Regions from separate parts of the Ensifer sp. M14 genome, predicted to be linked through region 3. Evidence: riboswitches for the same ligand, from Rfam matches in the RefSeq annotation. Region 3 holds a riboswitch; each other region holds the start of a gene.
What was found. Region 3 has a riboswitch for cobalamin ahead of BLJAPNOD_RS12060 (DUF1636 domain-containing protein). Riboswitches for the same ligand answer to the same signal wherever they lie in the genome.
Positions count from the first base shown of each region.

Region 1: another riboswitch for cobalamin. It lies ahead of BLJAPNOD_RS23520 (nitroreductase family protein); the one in region 3 lies ahead of BLJAPNOD_RS12060 (DUF1636 domain-containing protein).
Region 2: another riboswitch for cobalamin. It lies ahead of BLJAPNOD_RS09720 (CbtB-domain containing protein); the one in region 3 lies ahead of BLJAPNOD_RS12060 (DUF1636 domain-containing protein).

Region 1 covers NZ_QJNR01000007.1:388,399-394,052, reverse strand. Annotated here, with positions in the region: gene BLJAPNOD_RS23535 (pseudoazurin) at 1-9, shown strand, start outside; gene mog (molybdopterin adenylyltransferase) at 93-614, opposite strand; gene BLJAPNOD_RS23525 (hemerythrin domain-containing protein) at 989-1,465, shown strand; cobalamin riboswitch at 1,694-1,885, shown strand; partial or broken gene BLJAPNOD_RS23520 (nitroreductase family protein) at 1,929-2,144, shown strand; gene BLJAPNOD_RS23515 (hypothetical protein) at 2,445-2,669, shown strand; gene BLJAPNOD_RS23510 (hypothetical protein) at 2,696-4,252, shown strand; gene bluB (5,6-dimethylbenzimidazole synthase) at 4,320-4,874, shown strand; gene BLJAPNOD_RS23500 (NnrS family protein) at 5,066-5,654, opposite strand, start outside.
Region 2 covers NZ_QJNR01000004.1:2,036,648-2,042,301, reverse strand. Annotated here, with positions in the region: gene BLJAPNOD_RS09745 (SRPBCC family protein) at 1-398, shown strand, start outside; gene BLJAPNOD_RS09740 (SDR family oxidoreductase) at 510-1,307, shown strand; gene BLJAPNOD_RS09735 (anthrone oxygenase family protein) at 1,355-1,834, opposite strand; gene BLJAPNOD_RS09730 (NAD(P)H-binding protein) at 1,831-2,661, opposite strand; gene BLJAPNOD_RS09725 (TetR/AcrR family transcriptional regulator) at 2,765-3,457, shown strand; cobalamin riboswitch at 3,457-3,727, shown strand; gene BLJAPNOD_RS09720 (CbtB-domain containing protein) at 3,770-3,946, shown strand; gene BLJAPNOD_RS09715 (CbtA family protein) at 4,144-4,938, shown strand; gene BLJAPNOD_RS09710 ((2Fe-2S)-binding protein) at 5,009-5,654, opposite strand, start outside.
Region 3 covers NZ_QJNR01000004.1:2,503,988-2,509,641, reverse strand. Annotated here, with positions in the region: gene BLJAPNOD_RS12075 (iron ABC transporter permease) at 25-1,035, opposite strand; gene BLJAPNOD_RS12070 (ABC transporter substrate-binding protein) at 1,207-2,160, opposite strand; gene BLJAPNOD_RS12065 (ABC transporter ATP-binding protein) at 2,157-2,963, opposite strand; gene BLJAPNOD_RS12060 (DUF1636 domain-containing protein) at 2,960-3,373, opposite strand; cobalamin riboswitch at 3,481-3,697, opposite strand; gene BLJAPNOD_RS12055 (hypothetical protein) at 3,984-4,178, shown strand; gene aspT (aspartate-alanine antiporter) at 4,478-5,654, shown strand, end outside.

The DNA.
Region 1 (5,654 bases), on a different contig from region 3:
GGCCTATAGTCTTCACGATCAGTCATTCACACTCCGCTCATCCTAAAGAAACTCCGCGCGTGAGCGGAAATATAGACTAAACGAGAGGCTGCTCACACATCGGGTCGAAAGGCCTTGATCCTGGCAGGATCCGTTTCGACCCGGCCCGCGCCGATCAGATCGAGGCAGTAAGGCACCGCCGCGAAGATCGTGTCTAGGCTGAAACGAATAGAGCTCGGCCTGCCAGGTAGGTTAATAATCAGCGTTTTGCCCCGGGTGCCGGCCGTCTGGCGCGACAGGATTGCTGTCGGCGTCTGCTGGAGGCTGGCACTCCGAAGCTGCTCGCCAAATCCGGGCAGTTCCTTTGACAGAACCTCGCGCATCGCCTCAGGCGTCTGGTCTCGCGGAGCGGGACCGGTACCACCCGTGGTAAGGATGAGATCGGCTCCATTATTGTCACTGAGCGCAATCAGCGTGTCTCGTACGGACGCAAATCCGTCGGCGATCACGCGCCTCAAGATGGAACAGGGTGACGTAACCACCTCTGCAAGCCACCTCTCAATGGCTGGGCCGCTCAGGTCCTCGTAATCTCCATGGCTTGCGCGGTCTGATATGGTGACAATAGCAATCTTCATATTCACGCTCCAAGAACCAATACGTATCGGAGTTTTCGATGGCGTTCGGGTTTTTCGGGAAATGGCCTATAAGTCAAATCAATGCGTAGCGAACGAGTTCGCCGCGCATCGCTCCACACGGCGATTTCGTGCCGATCTCCATGCGGTCAGGTCTTTTCCGTTACAGACCTCCCTTGTGGATAGCCGAGAAAGCGGGACAGTCTTTGCGAAACCGCAAGGACCTACGTGACTGAAGCCTATATTGCCGAACGATAACAGAAGGGATCGGTTATCCGAGCGACTAGGTCGCGCATAATGGTTCGTAGCGGATGGATGGCACCCGCACTTCGAATCAACGCGTCGCGGGTTCGGGGATCGCCACCAAGGAGCTTGAGATGAACACACCGGCGAGTCCACTTAATGCGGCAGAGATCAGCCGTCTGGAGACCCTCCACCGCGATCTGCTCGCAATTTGTCTTCGGCTTGAAGAAGTTGCAGCAGACATCGAAACGAGCGCCAGCGAGCCCGTGGATCCCAATCTAGCGGAGGCGATCCCAGCCGTTCTTCGAGAGGCTCATAATATTGAGGAAAAGGTCCTCTTTCCCGATTTCAACCGTAACGCGGGCTCCGTGTTTGCCGCGCAGGCGATCGGAAGGCTGAAGGCCGACCATCGATGCGATTTGTTGACGGCAGAGGAAATCTCCCTCGTCTTGCGAGGGTTGGCTGATGGCCAATGCGATCTCCGGCCTGACAACATCGCCCGCCTGCTGCACGGCTTTCAGGAAGCGCTCCGCCGGCATATTCACGCTGAGAGCCTCTTGATGGAGACGCTGTTAGCTGCCAAAGCGGACGACCGGGAGGTTTTCCAGTAACGGGCGAAGCGAGGCGGGTGTCGAGTGCATTGAAACAAGCTCGCCGTGGTCTCGTGAGTCGGATCGAGTTTACCGTGGCGTTCGTCGTGCCAAAGAACCGTCGTCACGGTGGCGAAATCACGGTCCCATCGCCGCCAGTTTGTGCCAGAGCAAACACTAAGTCAGATAATGACGCCGCGGCTTCTAATACATCCCAGGCGGTCATTGGTACGGCAGTGCCCGCGTGGTAACAGAGATCACTTCATAGGTGCCCGGGCTGGTTTGGATCTGCACGGGAGAATCGGGAATGCAGTGCAAATCTGCAACGCGCCCAGCGCTGTGGTGGGGACTGGAAGGACGGATGCCACTGGCGATCGCTGGGAAGGTGTCCTTTCAGGGTGAACCTAAGTCAGAAGACCGGCCTGTGAAAGATGACCCGTCCGAAAGGACAGCGAGACGGGTCCGCATCCATTAAGGGGAAACAATTGACCATACAGATCTTTTGACCGCACAGCCTCTGCATTCGGCCGAGCGTGCGGGTTTATATCGAGCCATCTTCACAAGAAGGGATACCAGAGGCGAGTTCCTTCCGGATCCGGTTTCGGACGAGCAGTTAAGCCGTATCCTCCTCGCTGCGCATCACGCACCATCTGTCGGATTCATGCAACCTTGGAGTTTCATCAAAGCCCGCGAGGAAACCCGGTCGTTCACGGCTTGGAGGAAAGCGGCCAGGTCTGCTTGAAGCGGAGCAATCCGCCAGCTAGTCAATCAATGGACCGCGGTAATCCCGAACGTGCGGATGGTTGCTATAGCGGTTCGCCAGCAAGCGCCGTTCTGCCGGCTATTGACGAGGCCTTTGTTTTCGAAGTCCCATTGAAGCATTCCTCCGGCATGCTTCCTCTTGCGAACAATTCCGATACTTCAAGGCACGAGCCACCTGTCTGCCCCGGCTTTCCGCATGGATCCGGGCCGCCTGCGAACCATGTCGGCGTAAAGCAACATGGCGTATGGCAAGGGCAAAGACAAAGAGCTCATGAAGAGGATGGCCGATCTCGGCAGACTTGCCATGTCAGGCGAACTTGCAGATCTAAGGTCCAGAATTATCGTTGTTCTCGACAAGATGGCCGCCGCCATCTGGCCATCTGATATTCTCAGGCCAATGCCGTCTGGCAAAGACATCGACGCGGTGATGCTAAGGGTACAATCCGATGCGTCCAAGGACTGAACAGCGTCTGGGGTGAGAAAGCCAGGTTGATCGCAAAATCGGCGGTTCTCGAACAATGGAAACGCGGGCAGCGCAACCTGTTCGGCGCGTTCAGAAACATTGCCGTGTTCGGGGACATCGTGATGCAGGACGGCACGAAGGGCGTGGTCAATCTACCGGAGGAGTACTCGCGGACGTTGACGGCGCAAGATGTCAAGGAATTGGCAGACCTCGTCGGAAAGCTCGACTTCTTCTCGACACTCCAGCTCTTCCGCAACCTTGAAAGCGGCGACTGTGGGCTGCCAGCGCATCATGCCGATGTGTTGCGCGCCATGGCAAGAACGGTGCGGAACCGCTTCCAGCGACCCGTCTGGAAGGATGACGCCATCATCCAGCTGCACCTGGATTATCGCTGTCTGCGCGGCGGAAAGGCGGCGCTCGCCGATACGCTTGGAGCACTCGGCAGCGCTCTGGAAACTAAAGCTTCCACGACCATTGATTTGCCGTTGACCTCGGTGTCGCCGAGAGGAGGCGGCATCACGTTACCAATGCGGCTATCGCGTTCGATCAAAGCCAAGCATGTGAAGCATGGAAGCGATGACGTGCATGTCGCGTCATTGGTGCTCGAACTCGGCCCGGTGAAGGCGCAGGTGAAGATGATCGTGACGCGACCACCGACACTCCCCTCCGCTCAAGGGTGCCGGACGGTCGTGGCCGAGGACTTCGGGTTTATCAATACCTCCAGCATCGTCGTGTTGCGTAGCCGGTCGCCGATCGGTGTAGGCGCGCTGGCCCGCGTCGCCGGTCATAACGGCGGTGATGGCAAGAAGCTGACCAAAGAGCAGGCAAGAATGTTCCTGGAGACCCACGTTTCCGAGGATGACGTCGAAGTCCTGGATTACGTGCAGTTCGATGGCAGCGATTTCCTTGGGCGCATCGCCGCACAGGCGACGAAGATCGATGGACTTCGCTCCGAGATCGACCGTCTCTACAATCGTCTCGACCGCATCCGTGCCGAGCTCAATCGCGTAGCGGACGCCGAGGCGGCAGCACTCGTCCCCGAGATCGCAGCCATGCCGAGCCACCCTCGCTACATGGCAATGCATGGCCGGTTCTTCCGGCTGATGGCCGCAGTCGGATGGCTCAAGCAGGCACGTCTTGCCGTCTACCGAGCAGTGGCAGGACTGAAGAAATCCTGGTTCGGCCATGTGGCGCAGCGAAAGGCAGACCTTGCCGAGAAATACGGCGCGGTGGTGGTCACCGAAGACCTCGACATCGTTGCGGTGCCCACGGACGATCCCGCCTACAAGGGGCGGACGTTCAACAAGATGATCAACAACGGCGCGAAGGGGCAGTATATCCTTCGATCCGAGAACACGCTGAAATGGAGAGGCATTGCCTCGGTAAAAGTGCCGAGTTTCTACACCAGTAGCACGGACTGGAGAACCGGAACGGTCGACAAGGCGCAACGTCGTGGATTGGTGTTCAAGGCGGAATTCGACGGCCGCTTATGGGATGCCGACCTGCATGCGGCGGAAATGATCGGGCGCTACCTGTTCCTCAGGCCCAAATCAGAGAGCGAACCTGCGGCACTTGCCGCCTAGTGACAAACGCATTCCTCCTGCCGAAGGCCGTGGCCATCGGTGGACGGGAAGCCCGGCCCTTCCGGGAGTGTTCACCATAACTCGGGACATAGATACGCGCGGGCAAGTCCATGAAGCGTTCCTGAAAGCACGTGCAGAAGCGGAACTCGTGTTCCCCGATCCACTCCGAAGCACGTATCGAGCCCTAAAACTCGAAGGGATAATGGAGGCACCTGTCAACATCTGTATCGACTGCGACCGCGACCGGGCAGGCCCTGCTGTGATCGGACGCACGCACATTCGGGCGATGGATCTCTACAGCACCGCGTGCGCCGTCCAGAACCTGTGGCTCGCCGCCCGCGCCGAAGGACTGGGCGTTGGATGGGTGAGCATTTTCGACAACGGGACGGTCCAGCGCATTCTGAAAATTCCGAAGCGTATTGTGCCGATTGCCTATCTCTGCGTCGGACAGGTCAAAGGCTATCACGAGCGTCCCGAGTTGGAAAAGGCCAGCTGGCGCGAGCGTCTTCCGATTGGATCCCTCGTGCATTTCGAGGAATGGGGCCGCCAGGATACTCGACAGGACCTTATCAGCCAGCTCGAGCGCGACGAGCGTGATGTTCGCGAGCATCTGTGGCCGTGAACCATCCGTAGCTCCGGGCTTCAAAAAGCGTTGCGGAGAACGTCCGCAACGCTACACTCCCAACGGGGCCGCCCCGTTTTTTAAGGTTCTTTAGCGTGCGTTTAAACGCATTTGCTTCTGTGGAGAGATTTGCAAGGGATATGCTCGTTGACAGCACAGTGTTGCCGGCATGTTGTGCTCCTCAGGCCTAGTTAATTGGCTGAACTCACCGCGCACCGGCCTGCCGTGTTCTGCAAATAAGGTCGAACGTCACTTCCCGCTTTGCCGCAAACCGCGGCTGGTGCGCTAAAGACCGGTCTGGGCACAGGACGGCGCATCGCCTGAACAAAGACCATCATGAAGAGAGCCCACGCGGCCATCCAGCAGATGGCCGCGGCAACAACGGGTTCGAAATACGCGTCACGCATCCCGTCGCCGAAAACACGCAGCAAGGCGGAGACAGATAGAAGCGAGAACGCGCAGGCCGTGGGCCTGCTGAGGATCAGCCTCTCGCCGTCGCGTACCGAGGCCGACCGCATCATGAAGGCGGCGATCATCGTTCCCATCGCTCCCATCGTCATTGCATGCAGGGCGGCGATCGATGGAAACTGAGCGGGAACAATAACGGCAAGACCGTTCAGGATGAGTGCCGCCGGCATCCAGGCGAAGGCGATATGCAGGATAAACAGTGCCGGATACCGCACGGCCTTGACGCTTTGCCAACTCGCCATTTGCAACAACAACACAGCGCCTGAAAGCATCAACAGGTAGCCGGATATGTTTTGGCTGGCGCCTCGAAGA
Region 2 (5,654 bases), 470 kb from region 3:
CAGCCGAAGCGCCGGTCGAACACATCTTCCGCCACGAGGAACTCGGCACGGATTGCGGCGAACCGCCGGCCAAATATGCGGCCCTTGCCGGCGAGAGCCGGATCCATGGCCGCATCATCGCCTGCGAGCCGCCGCATCTGCTCGCCTATAGCTGGGGCGAAGGCACGCCGACACCGTCGCAGGTGCGGTTCGATCTGGAAACAAGGGGCGCCAACGTGCTGCTGGTCGTCACCCATTCGCGCATCGCGAAACAGGAGATGATGGCGAGCGTGGCCGCCGGCTGGCACACCCATCTCGACATTCTCGCCGATGTGATTTCCGGCCGCACGTCGCGCGGCTTCTGGAACAAGCATACCCGGCTCGAACTGGAATATGCCCAGCAGCTGTCACCGCCCTAGCACTCTTTAACCTTCCGAAATTGCTGCATGATTTTCTGCCTGGGATCCCTGCCGATCCAGGGGCCTCATGCCGCATGTCCATGCAACGAGGCAGGATCAAGGGAGTTTGAAATGTTGCTTCAGAACAAGGTGGCCATCGTTTATGGCGGCAGCGGCGCAATCGGCGGCGCAGCGGCGCGAGCCTTTGCCCGCGAAGGCGCCAATGTCTTTCTGGTCGGACGTACAGCCGAAACCTTGAGCCGCACCGCCGAGACAATTCGAGCGGCGGGCGGAAAGGCAGAGTTCGACGCCGTCGATGTCTTGGATCAGGCAGCCGTCGAACGGCATGCGCAATCGGTAGTCGATCGCGCCAGCCGGATCGACGTGGTGCTGACCGCCGTCGGCTTCACGCATGTTCAGGGACCGCCGCTGTCCGCGCTGTCACTGGAGGAGTTCGAGCGCCCGATCGCCGCTTACACCCGCGCCAACTTCATCACCGCCAAGGCGGTCTCGCCCCACATGGAGAGAGGCGGCAGCGGCGTGATCCTGACGGTTTCGACGCCCGGCTCACGCCTGTCAGGATCCGGCTTCCTCGGCTATGGCACCACCTGCGGGGCCATCGAGACCTTTTCTCGCATTCTTGCCGGCGAAGTCGGTAGCCACGGTATCCGCGTCATCTGCCTGCGCCCGGACGCCATACCCGAATCGCTGCCCGTCTCGCACGCACGCGGCGTGTTCCAGGGGTTTGCTGACCGCTTTGACACGACCGTTGAGGAGATGCTCGAGGGACGAGCAAAGACCGGCACGTTGCTCGGCCGCTTCCCGCGGCTCGACGAGGTCGCCGACTATGCCGCCTTCGTCGCCTCGGACCGGGCGGGCGCCATGACCGGCGTGATCGCCAATCTCAGCTGTGGCTCGTTAGTCGACTGAAATAAGACGACCGGCGCAACCTTTGAAGGTCCGCCGGTCGTTCACCTTCAGGCGCGTGCAAAGCCCAGGATGAACAGGGCCAGCGCGCCGATCGAAGACACCGTGCGCACATGGTTCCACCAGACCCAGTCCGTCAGGTAGCGCTGCTGCCAGATTTCGATCGCCGCCTGCCCGGGCGTGGCCGCGCCCAGCGCATCGTTCATCGGCACGTTGAAGACAATGGTGACGATCAGCACGCCGGCGACATAGACGATGCCGCCTACCGCCAGCAGCAGGCTGCCGTTGCCGCCGGAGAGGAAGGCCAGCACCACCAGGGCGAGCGCCAGAAGCGCCGTGCCCATGAAGGCGCTGAGGAACAGCGGATTCTGGATTACCACGTTGATGGCGTTCATCGCCGCGATCCCCTGCTCCGCCGGCAACCGCGCCAAGGCCTGCATGATGCAGACCGAGAAGATGAAGAACAGCCCGGCCATCAGGCCGGAACCGATCGCGGCCGCAAACGCCAGAGCGGGGATGAGCGCGATCATGCGGCAAGACTCCAAACACCTGTTGCAGCGGTCTCCCGGGCATAGTCGGCGAAGCCGCGCGGCCCGCGCCCAAGCACGCGCTCGACATCGGACGTCACTTCAGAATTGCGCCCGTCGAGCACCGAGGTGAAGAGATAACGGATGAGTTCGACATAGTCATCAGGCAAACCGTCGGCCTGCAACTGCGCGGCGAAGTCGGCAACCGGCACGGACTGATAGCGGATCCGGCGGTTGGCGGCCACGGCGATCTCGGCCACGGCGTCAGCAAACGTCATCAGTCGCGGGCCGGTCAACTCGTAGACCTTGCCGACATGTCCCTCGTCCAGAAGCGCTGCCACCGCCACGTCGGCAATGTCATCGCAGCTGATGAAGGGTTCGGTGATCTCATCCGGCGGCAGGAAGACCGAACCGCTGGCAACGGCACCGGCCAGGAAATCCTCGCTGAAATTCTCGAAGAACCAACTGGCCCGGATGATCGTCCACTCGGCACCGGATGCCTGAAGCGCGCGCTCGGCTGCTTCCGCCTCGTCCTCTCCGCGTCCCGACAGCAGCACCAGCCGCTTGATGCCCGAGCGCACGGCAAGGCTCGAGAACTTGCGAATGGTTTCGACGGCACCCGGCACCGCCAGATCCGGTTGATAGCTGACATAGATGCGCTCGACATTTTCAAGCGCGGGCGCCCAGGTCGCCTCGTTGGTCCAGTCGAAGGATGGTGATGCCGAACGGGCGCCGATGCGCACGGCAACGCCGCGTTCCTGAAGGCGCGCTGCGACCCGCCGCCCCGTCTTGCCGGTACCGCCCAGAACCAGTGTGAGTTTGTCCGTCATCGCTTCCTCCTGAGGTTGATCCACAAACATGAGTATCTCTCACATTTGCAAATGTGATAAATCCTCGTATTTTAGGAGTCAAGTCAAAATGTGAGCATCCCTCATGAAACAAGAGATAAGCCCAGCCGCGGCTTCCGCCGACGACGAGACCGCGCTGCGCCGCACACCCAGCCAAAAGCGCAGCCGCGAGCGCGTCGAGCAGATCCTTGCCTGTGCGACGGCGATCATCCAGGAAAAGGGCAGCGACGCGATGCGCATGAGCGAAGTCGCTGAAAAGGCTGGAATATCGATCGGATCGCTCTACCAGTACTTTCCCGACAAGGCAGCGATCGTGCGCACGCTGGCGGAGCGCTACAATGCGGTCTGCAGCGAATGCATCGCGGCCGAGCTTGCCAAGGTGACGTCGCTCGCGGAACTGCGTGACGCCTTCGCCGTGCTGTTCGACATCTACTACGACATGTTCCTCGCCGAGCCCGTCATGCGCGACATCTGGTCGGCGATGCAGGCCGACAAGGCGCTGCGCGAGATCGACCTCCAGCAAAGTCGCATTGGCGGCCGGCTCCTCGCCGATGTCTGGGCGCGGTTTGCGCCCGGCACGCCGCGCGAAGCGATCGACAGCGCCGCCTTCCTGATCATGCATCTCGGCGATTGCACCATGCGGCTTGCAGTCTCGGTCGAGCGCGCGGAGGGCGACCAGATCGTCGAGGCCTACAAACGCATGATCCTTCGGGATTTTGTCGCGGATGGGCCGGGCGGCGGCGCAAGTTTAATTGACATCTCCGGGGTGCGATCCTAATCATCGTGGGATCGATTGGTTCCCGCAACGCGAACGCGTTTCGGGAGTAAACGGGAACGTGACGGATGGACCCATGCTGGGCATTCAAATCACGGCCGACCCCGCGACTGTAGAGCGACGTGAATGCGCCGTTCCGGAGCGATCCGGAAGAAGCCACTGGAGACGGGACCGCGAGAGGGCGGACCTTGGCTCTGGGAAGGCGAGGCAAATCCAGGGTGATCTCACCCGACGTCCTGAGCCAGGAAACCTGCCAGTCGATGCGGGCATAGGGCCCAAACCGGGATATTTCCCGATGCCATCACGGAGGTTGTCATGGCTACGTCTACAGTTTCGAGCATTCCGCTCTCCCTCAGCGATCGTCTGACCGCAGGTATCATCGCGCTGCTCATCGGCGGCTTCCTCGTCTTCGGCGCGGGCCTCGCGAATTCGGCCGTGCTGCACGACACCGCGCACGACACCCGCCACTCCTACGGCTTCCCCTGCCACTAAGCGATGCGGAGGGACGCGACATGCGTTCCGCATCGACATAGCTGCGGACAAAAACGCTTCCGGCGAACAGCCGGACGCGTTTGCTTGCGTCTGATGCAGACCAAAGATCTGCCGGCAGGAGCCGTTCGCGGAATTGCCAATGGGACACGGCGCTGCCTGCAAGATGCATGGCGCGCCGATATCGAGGGATATCGAAAATGATTGTCAGAACGCTTCTGGCCGCGATCGTGGCTGGATTAATTGCCGGTGTCTTCATGACCGGCGCCCAGGAACTGCGCGTCGTACCGTTGATCCTGCACGCGGAAGAATTCGAAGGCGAGGCACCGGCAGCCGGCGAACAGCCCGCCGCCCAGCCGGGAACCGTCGATCCGGCCGCCGCAAGCCACGACCAGCACTCGTCGCTGAAGGCGGTCTCGCCGATCGGCACCCTGCTCGACGCGCTGTCGCCGATCACCCCCGCCTACGCCCATGAGGGCGAACACGAGGAAGGCGGCATCATGTTCGGCATGAGCCGCTTTTCCGGAACGCTGATCGCCAATCTGGTGACCGGCTCCGGCTTCGCGCTGCTGCTGGCCGGTGTCAGCCTCGTCATCGGCTACCCGATCACGCTTAGAAACGGCGCGCTCTGGGGTGCCTGCGGCTGGCTCGCCGTGCACATGCTGCCGGCCATCGGCCTGCCGCCGGAACTGCCGGGCTTCCCGGCCGCCGAACTCGGCGACCGCCAGGTCTGGTGGCTGGCAACGGTGGCGCTTTCGGCCGTCGGCCTCTATCTGCTGGTTCTGCGCGAAGAAATCGTCGCCAAGATCATCGGCCTCGTGCTGATCGCGGCACCCCACGTCTATGGCGCCCCGCAGCCGTCGGATATTTCCAGCAACGTTCCGGCCGTGCTCGGTGCCGAGTTTGCCGTGGCAGCGCTCGCCACCACGCTCGCCTTCTGGATCGTCCTCGGCGTCGTCTCGGGCTTCATCAACGATCGCTTCGCCAAGGCATAAGCCGACCGGCCACCGTGACAAAAGGAGCCCCTGATATCGCCGATATCAGGGGCTCTGTCGTTTCAGATGCTCAGCCGGTCTGCGATGCCAGCAGATGCGCCTGCAAGCGTTCTCGACGCTCCTCCGGCGCCTGCAGCACGCAGCTGTCGCAGAAGCTGCCACCTTCGGTTCGATAATAGAGACAGCAACCGCCGCGCAGCCGGTAGACCCGCGACAGCGGCGGGTGGCCGTCGATCTCGATGGTCTCGTAACGGAGCTTGCCGGAAAAGAGAGGCGTGCCTTCGCGCTTGACGATCGCCAGCGCCTTGGACATCGCATCCTCTTCATCGCCGAGCGCGCGGCCAATCTCCAGGAAACCGCCGGCCAGCGAATCCGCCGCAAGCCGCCATTGCGCCCCGGAGGAAAGACCGGCGCGATGCTTCAGCATGGCGATGACTGGCGCCAGATGTGCTGCGAAGGTTTCACCGAAGGCATCCGTATCGCCTGGGGCATCATCGCTGACTGCGGGCAAGGCAAGACTGAAATGAAACCGTTTGGCCGCCACCAGCCGCTCACCATAGGCGCGCGAAAATTCTTCGAAGCGAAGGCCGCGAACACCCGCCACGATGCCCGCACCGAGGTAGAGGCTGCCGAGCGCCAGAGCGAGCTGGTTGCCGTAGAAGGCGATCAGATGAGCGGCGCGAATCTTGTCGTCCATACCGGCGGCAAAACAATCC
Region 3 (5,654 bases):
CGCACCGTGTCCATACCGATGGCTTTACACCACCTTGCGCTGTTTCAGAATGGCAATAAAGGCGATGCCGCCGACAAGGCCGGTGACGACACCGATCGGCATGTCCTCGGGTGCCATGACGACGCGGGCGAAAAGGTCGGCCCATATCAGCACCAGCGCCCCGACGAAGGCGGAAAGCGGGATGACCCGGACATTGTCGCTGCCGGCAAACAACCGCACGAAATGCGGCACCATCAGGCCGACGAAGCCGATCGCGCCGGAGAAGGCGACCATGACGCCGGTCAGAAGCGCCGTGACGACGAAGAGCACCAGGCGAAACCGGCGAACGGGAATGCCGAGCGTCATTGCCGTCTCGTCGCCCATGGCAAGCGCATTGATCTCGCGCGCCCGAAGCACGAGATAGCCGAGGCAGGCCGCCAGCACCACGGCGGGATAGACAAGATGCGGCCATTGCGCCAGCCCAAGACCACCGAGCATCCAGAAGATCACCGTGTGCACCGCCCGTGGATCGCCAAGGAAAATCATCAGGTTGCCGATCGATGTCAGGGTGAAGGCGACGGCGACGCCCGAAAGTACCAGCCTGTCGGCATTGGTGCCGAGCACCCTTGTCACGAGCGCCACAAGTGCTGTCGCGACCAGAGCGCCGGCAAAAGCGAACAGCGGCACCGTGGCAAGACCGAGAATAAGCCCGGTATGCAGCAGCGCGACGATCGCGCCCAGCGCGCCGCCGGAGGACACACCGAGCAGATGCGGATCGGCGAGCGGATTGCGGGTGACGGCCTGAAGCACGGCACCTGTCAGCGCCAGCCCGGCCCCGACCAGCCCGGCAAGTACGACGCGCGGCAGGCGCACGTCCCAGACGATGCTTTCACGGCCCGCCGACCAGATGACCTCGACGCTGCCGGGCGACAGCTTCGCAGCGATGATCGACCAGACGGTCGAAACCGGGATCGGTGCCGAGCCGAGCGAGACGGCGGCAGTGATCGTCAGGCACAAGAGCAGCAGCGCCGCGAGAATGGCGGTCGTGGTTTTCACAGTCCGTCCCTGGTCCGAGGTTATGAGGGGTTGGAAGCACGCCGCCAGGCGCGCTTCCGCTACGGCGTCGCGCGTCGGACATGACACGCCACGCGCGTTGCAAGACTTCAAGATCACGGCATAGGTCCTTGAATTCATGTCGATCCAAGGAAATGTGCCGCGGATCTCCGGTTACATTGCCTGGTCGTGAAACGCCTTGGCGAGGCGCGCAATGGCATCGATGTTGCGCGGACCTGGCGTCGCCTCAACATAATCGAGCACCACGAAACGGTCATTCTTGACGGCATCGATGTTCTTGAAGGCCGGGTTGTCCTTCATGAAGGCGATCTTCTGCTCGGCGGTGACCTCGCCATAGTTGACGATCACCACCACCTCGGGGTTCTTGTCGATCACCGGCTCCCAGGAAATCTCGGTCCAGCTCTTCTCGACGTCGTCCATGACGTTGACGCCGCCGGCCGCCTCGATCATTGCCGTCGGAATGCCGAACCGGCCAGACGTAAACGGCTTCTCCTCGCCGGAATCATAGACGAAGACACGCGTCGGGCGCTCGATCGCCCCGACAGCCGCCGTGATCTTGTCGAGGTCGCGGCGATAGCCGTCGACGAGCGCCTTGGCCTGGTCCTCGACACCGAAGATCAGCCCGAGATTAAGCAGATCGACGAACATGTCGTCCATCGTAGGCTTATCCTTGGCCATGATGTGGATGCAGGATTCGGTCAGCTCGTAGACGTTGATCTTGAAGGGGGCGAGCGTTTCCGGCGTCACCTCGCCGCCCACCTTCATGCCGTAGTTCCAGCCGGCGAAATAGAAGTCGGCGTCGGCATTGAGCAGCACTTCCTTGGTCGGATACTTTTCCGAAAGCTCCGGCAGCGCCTGGACGCCTTCGCGCAGCTTTTCATCCAGCGTCTTCCAGCCGGAGACGCCGGTATAGCCGACCATGCGGTCCTGCAGCTTCAGGGCCAGCATCATTTCGGTGAGATTGACGTCGTTGGAGACGGCGCGCCTGGGTGCTGCATCGAAGGTCACGTCGCGGTTGCAGCTCTTGACGGTGACGGGATAGGCAAGCGCCGGCGTTGCCGCCAGAACCATGAGGGCAAAGGCGGAATGGGCAATGAAGGTCTTCATGAAATCAGGTCCTGTCGAGCGAGTGAAAAGGAAAAACGTGCGCCGCTGGAAACGGCATTGTTGTGGGCCGTGGCGGTAACGCCGAAGGCGGCGGAAAGCGCCTGCGGATTGAGCACCTCTTCGGGCGGACCGAAGGCCGTCATGCGGCCCTCCGTCAGGATCGCCACATCGGTGGCGAACTCGGCCGCCAGGTTGATGTCGTGCAGCGTGGCGACGATCGTCAGTTGCAGCGTCTGCAGCAAATCGAGGATTTCGAGCTGGTGACGGATATCGAGATGGTTGGTCGGCTCGTCCAGGATGATGATGCGCGGCTGCTGCGCGAGCGCCCGGGCAATCAGCACCCGCTGCTTCTCGCCGCCTGACAGCGTGGAGAACTGCCGCCCGGCAAGATGAGTGAGATCGAGATGCTCGAGCGCATGCGCCACGGTTTCGCGATCCCTCGCGGTCCAGCCACTCATGCCCTCGCGCCTTGGAATGCGGCCCATCATCACCACGTCGCGCACGCTGAAGGGAAAATCGCTGGGCATCTCCTGCAGCACGACGGCAATGATCCTGGCCGCCTCGCGCGCCGTCATCGCCCAGATATCGACCCCATCGACCTCGATCGTGCCCGCCGTCGGCTGGGCGGAGCGATAGAGGCAGCGCAGCAGCGATGTCTTGCCGGCACCGTTCGGGCCGAGAATGGCAAGCCTGCTACCGGGCGCAATGGCGAAGTCGACCTCGCGAACCAGCCGCAGATCCGGGCGCGGTCCCCAGTCCAGGGCGCGGACACGAAGGCCGGCCCCTGTCGCGGTGCAGCTCATTGGAAATGCCCGCCGATGTCTTCGGAGACGAGCAGCGCTGCCGGAATGCGCGCCAGCGTCTTGGCGCTCAGCCCGCGCGGCCGCTCGGCCGCCCGCGTCATGCCGTCGCCTCTTTCGGCATAGGTCGTCGCAAAGGAGACGAGATCGTCGATGTCTTCCTCAGGCGAAATATCGCCGAAGAGATAGGTCGCCTTTCCGGTTGCCTGGAAAGCGATGGTGCAAGGCCTGGTGCAGGCCGCCATGCAGACCGTGCCGGCGATGGAGAAATCCCGGTCGAGCGGCGCGCCGAGGGCCGCGATGCTGCGGTTCAGCCGCTGGATCAGATCCGCTCCCGGACGGCACGGGCCGCCGGTAAAACGGCAATCGGTGCAGACCGTTATCTTGTGCTGTCGGGAAACCGGATTGGCCATGTCTCTTCTCCGCCGGATTGGGCCGGAGAGAATGTGGCAAAGCGATGTGATGACGGATGACCGTCGCGCAAAAACCAGTTCTTTTCCATCGGAACACCCCGTCCGTTGTGGTTGATCGGTTCGATGGCAGGTCTCCTGGCTCGCGGGTCGTTGCGCATCCACGTCTTCCCGGCAGATCGCCAGTGACAGGGTGTGAATGCGCTTTCCGCTCACAGTTGCGGGGGCAGCCACGGTTTCGGCCCCATTTGGGTCGTCCGCTCCGTGTTCCCTTTTCAGCCGCTTGCGCATTATCGCGCTCGCAGCACCATCAAAGCCTTCGTCGCACACTTCGACGGAGGTGACAACCGGCGGAAGAGGTCGGCCATGGCCTATCAACATGCGGCATATTTTCATGAGGGTTAGTTATGTAATACCATTACGGATCGCAAGCGAAAATATCCGTGCACAGGCCGTTATGTATCATGGCCGGCAACGCCACGACTGACCGCGCACAACGCTCGAGCGCAATGATCAGGAAGATGGCTGGCAAAGACCCGTGTGCGCTATTACCTCCAACGTAGAGAAATGCGCTTTTGGCGGACACCCGACCCGAACGCCGACAGGGAAAACGATGCGCAGGCTGTTTGCGACCGTGGTGAAATGTGCCTGGGTTGTTTCGACCGTCCTTGGCGGAACCGCCTTCGGCGCATTCTACGGCTGGCAACGGCACGGATTGGTGGGCGCGATTGCACTTGGCTTCGTCGGCTTCGTTGCCGGCGCATTCCGTGCCAACTCACCGCGGTTGCTTTTGGAACTGCTGACCTGAACGATCGCTGACAGCGTCGGCCACCCAGCCCCTCCCATGCCTCGTCCCACGAGCCGGCGGGCCCTGCCGCCCGCCGGTAACCTCATCCGTTACTGTTACGTACTTGAAGGCAGCCACAATCAGTGATGTGCTTTCTGACGAAGCAATCGCGCCGTTCAGCCGATGCGCACCGACTTACATCGATCTCGCCCACATTTCGGGTGCCTGCGACAGAAATTTCCATGCGGCGGAGTATCCGGCCTGCCCGCGCAAGTCCCGAACGTCAGTCATGGCAAATCAGCTTTCTGAAGGGGATCATAGTGAATCCAATAGATTTTTTCGTTGAGACGCTGCGAACCTATCCTCCTGTCGCCGTCTTTCTGGCCCTCGGCATCGGTTTCCTGATCGGCCCGATCAAGATCGCCGGCTTCAACCTTGGAAACGTCACCGCCACGCTTCTCGCGGGCGTCGTCATCGGCCAGTTGGGCATCCAGGTTTCAGGCGATCTGAAGTCGACTTTGTTTCTGATCTTCCTGTTTGCCGTCGGTTACGGCGTCGGTCCCCAGTTCGTGCGCGGCCTCAGCACGGATGGGCCCAAGCAGATCCTCTTTGCCCTGTCGGTCCTGGTGCTGTGCCTGATCGTCCCGTATCTGTGCGCGCTCGTCGCCGGGCTGCCGCTTGGTTATGGCGCCGGCATGTATGCCGGGTCACAGACGATCTCGGCGGCCATCGGCGTTGCCAGCGACCAGATCAACGCGATGGGCATGACCCCGGAGCAGGCCAAGACCTACACCGACCAGATTCCGATCGCCTATGCCGTGACCTATATCTGGGGCACCATCGGCTCGGCGATCATCCTGGCGCAGCTCGGGCCCAGGCTTCTCGGCATCGATCTGCCGGCCGCCTGCAGGGAATATGAGGCAAAGCTCGGCGGCGGCACGGTCAGTACCGAACCCGGGATCACCCGCGCCTACCACGATTTCGGCCTCAGGGCCTATCGTATCGACGAGGCGAGCGGGCTCACCGGCACGCCGGTCAGGAATCTGCTGCCCGGCATCCGAGTCTTCGTCGAACGGTTGCGTCGCGGCACCCAGATCATCGAGGCGGATGGCAACACAGTGCTGCAGCCAGGCGACATCGTCGCCTTCTCAGGCAGACGCGCCTTGCTCGTCGAGCACCTGGATTCCAAGCTCGTCGAGGTCGAAGACAAGGAATTGCTGAACGCCGAAGCCGAGATCCTTGACGTCTACGTGACCAACAAGGCGCTCGCCGGCAGGACACTTGCCGATGTCAGCAACGAAGATTGGGCGCGTGGCGTCTATGCCCGCAAGATCGTGCGCTCGCTGGTCGAGATCCCGGTCCTGCCCGGCACGACGGTCGAGCGCGGCGATATCGTCACGATCGGCGGCGCCAAGCGACACGTCGAAGCGGCGATCAAGGCACTCGGCTTTGCCGATCGCCCTGTTGAAACCACCGACATTGCCTTTCTCGGCTGGG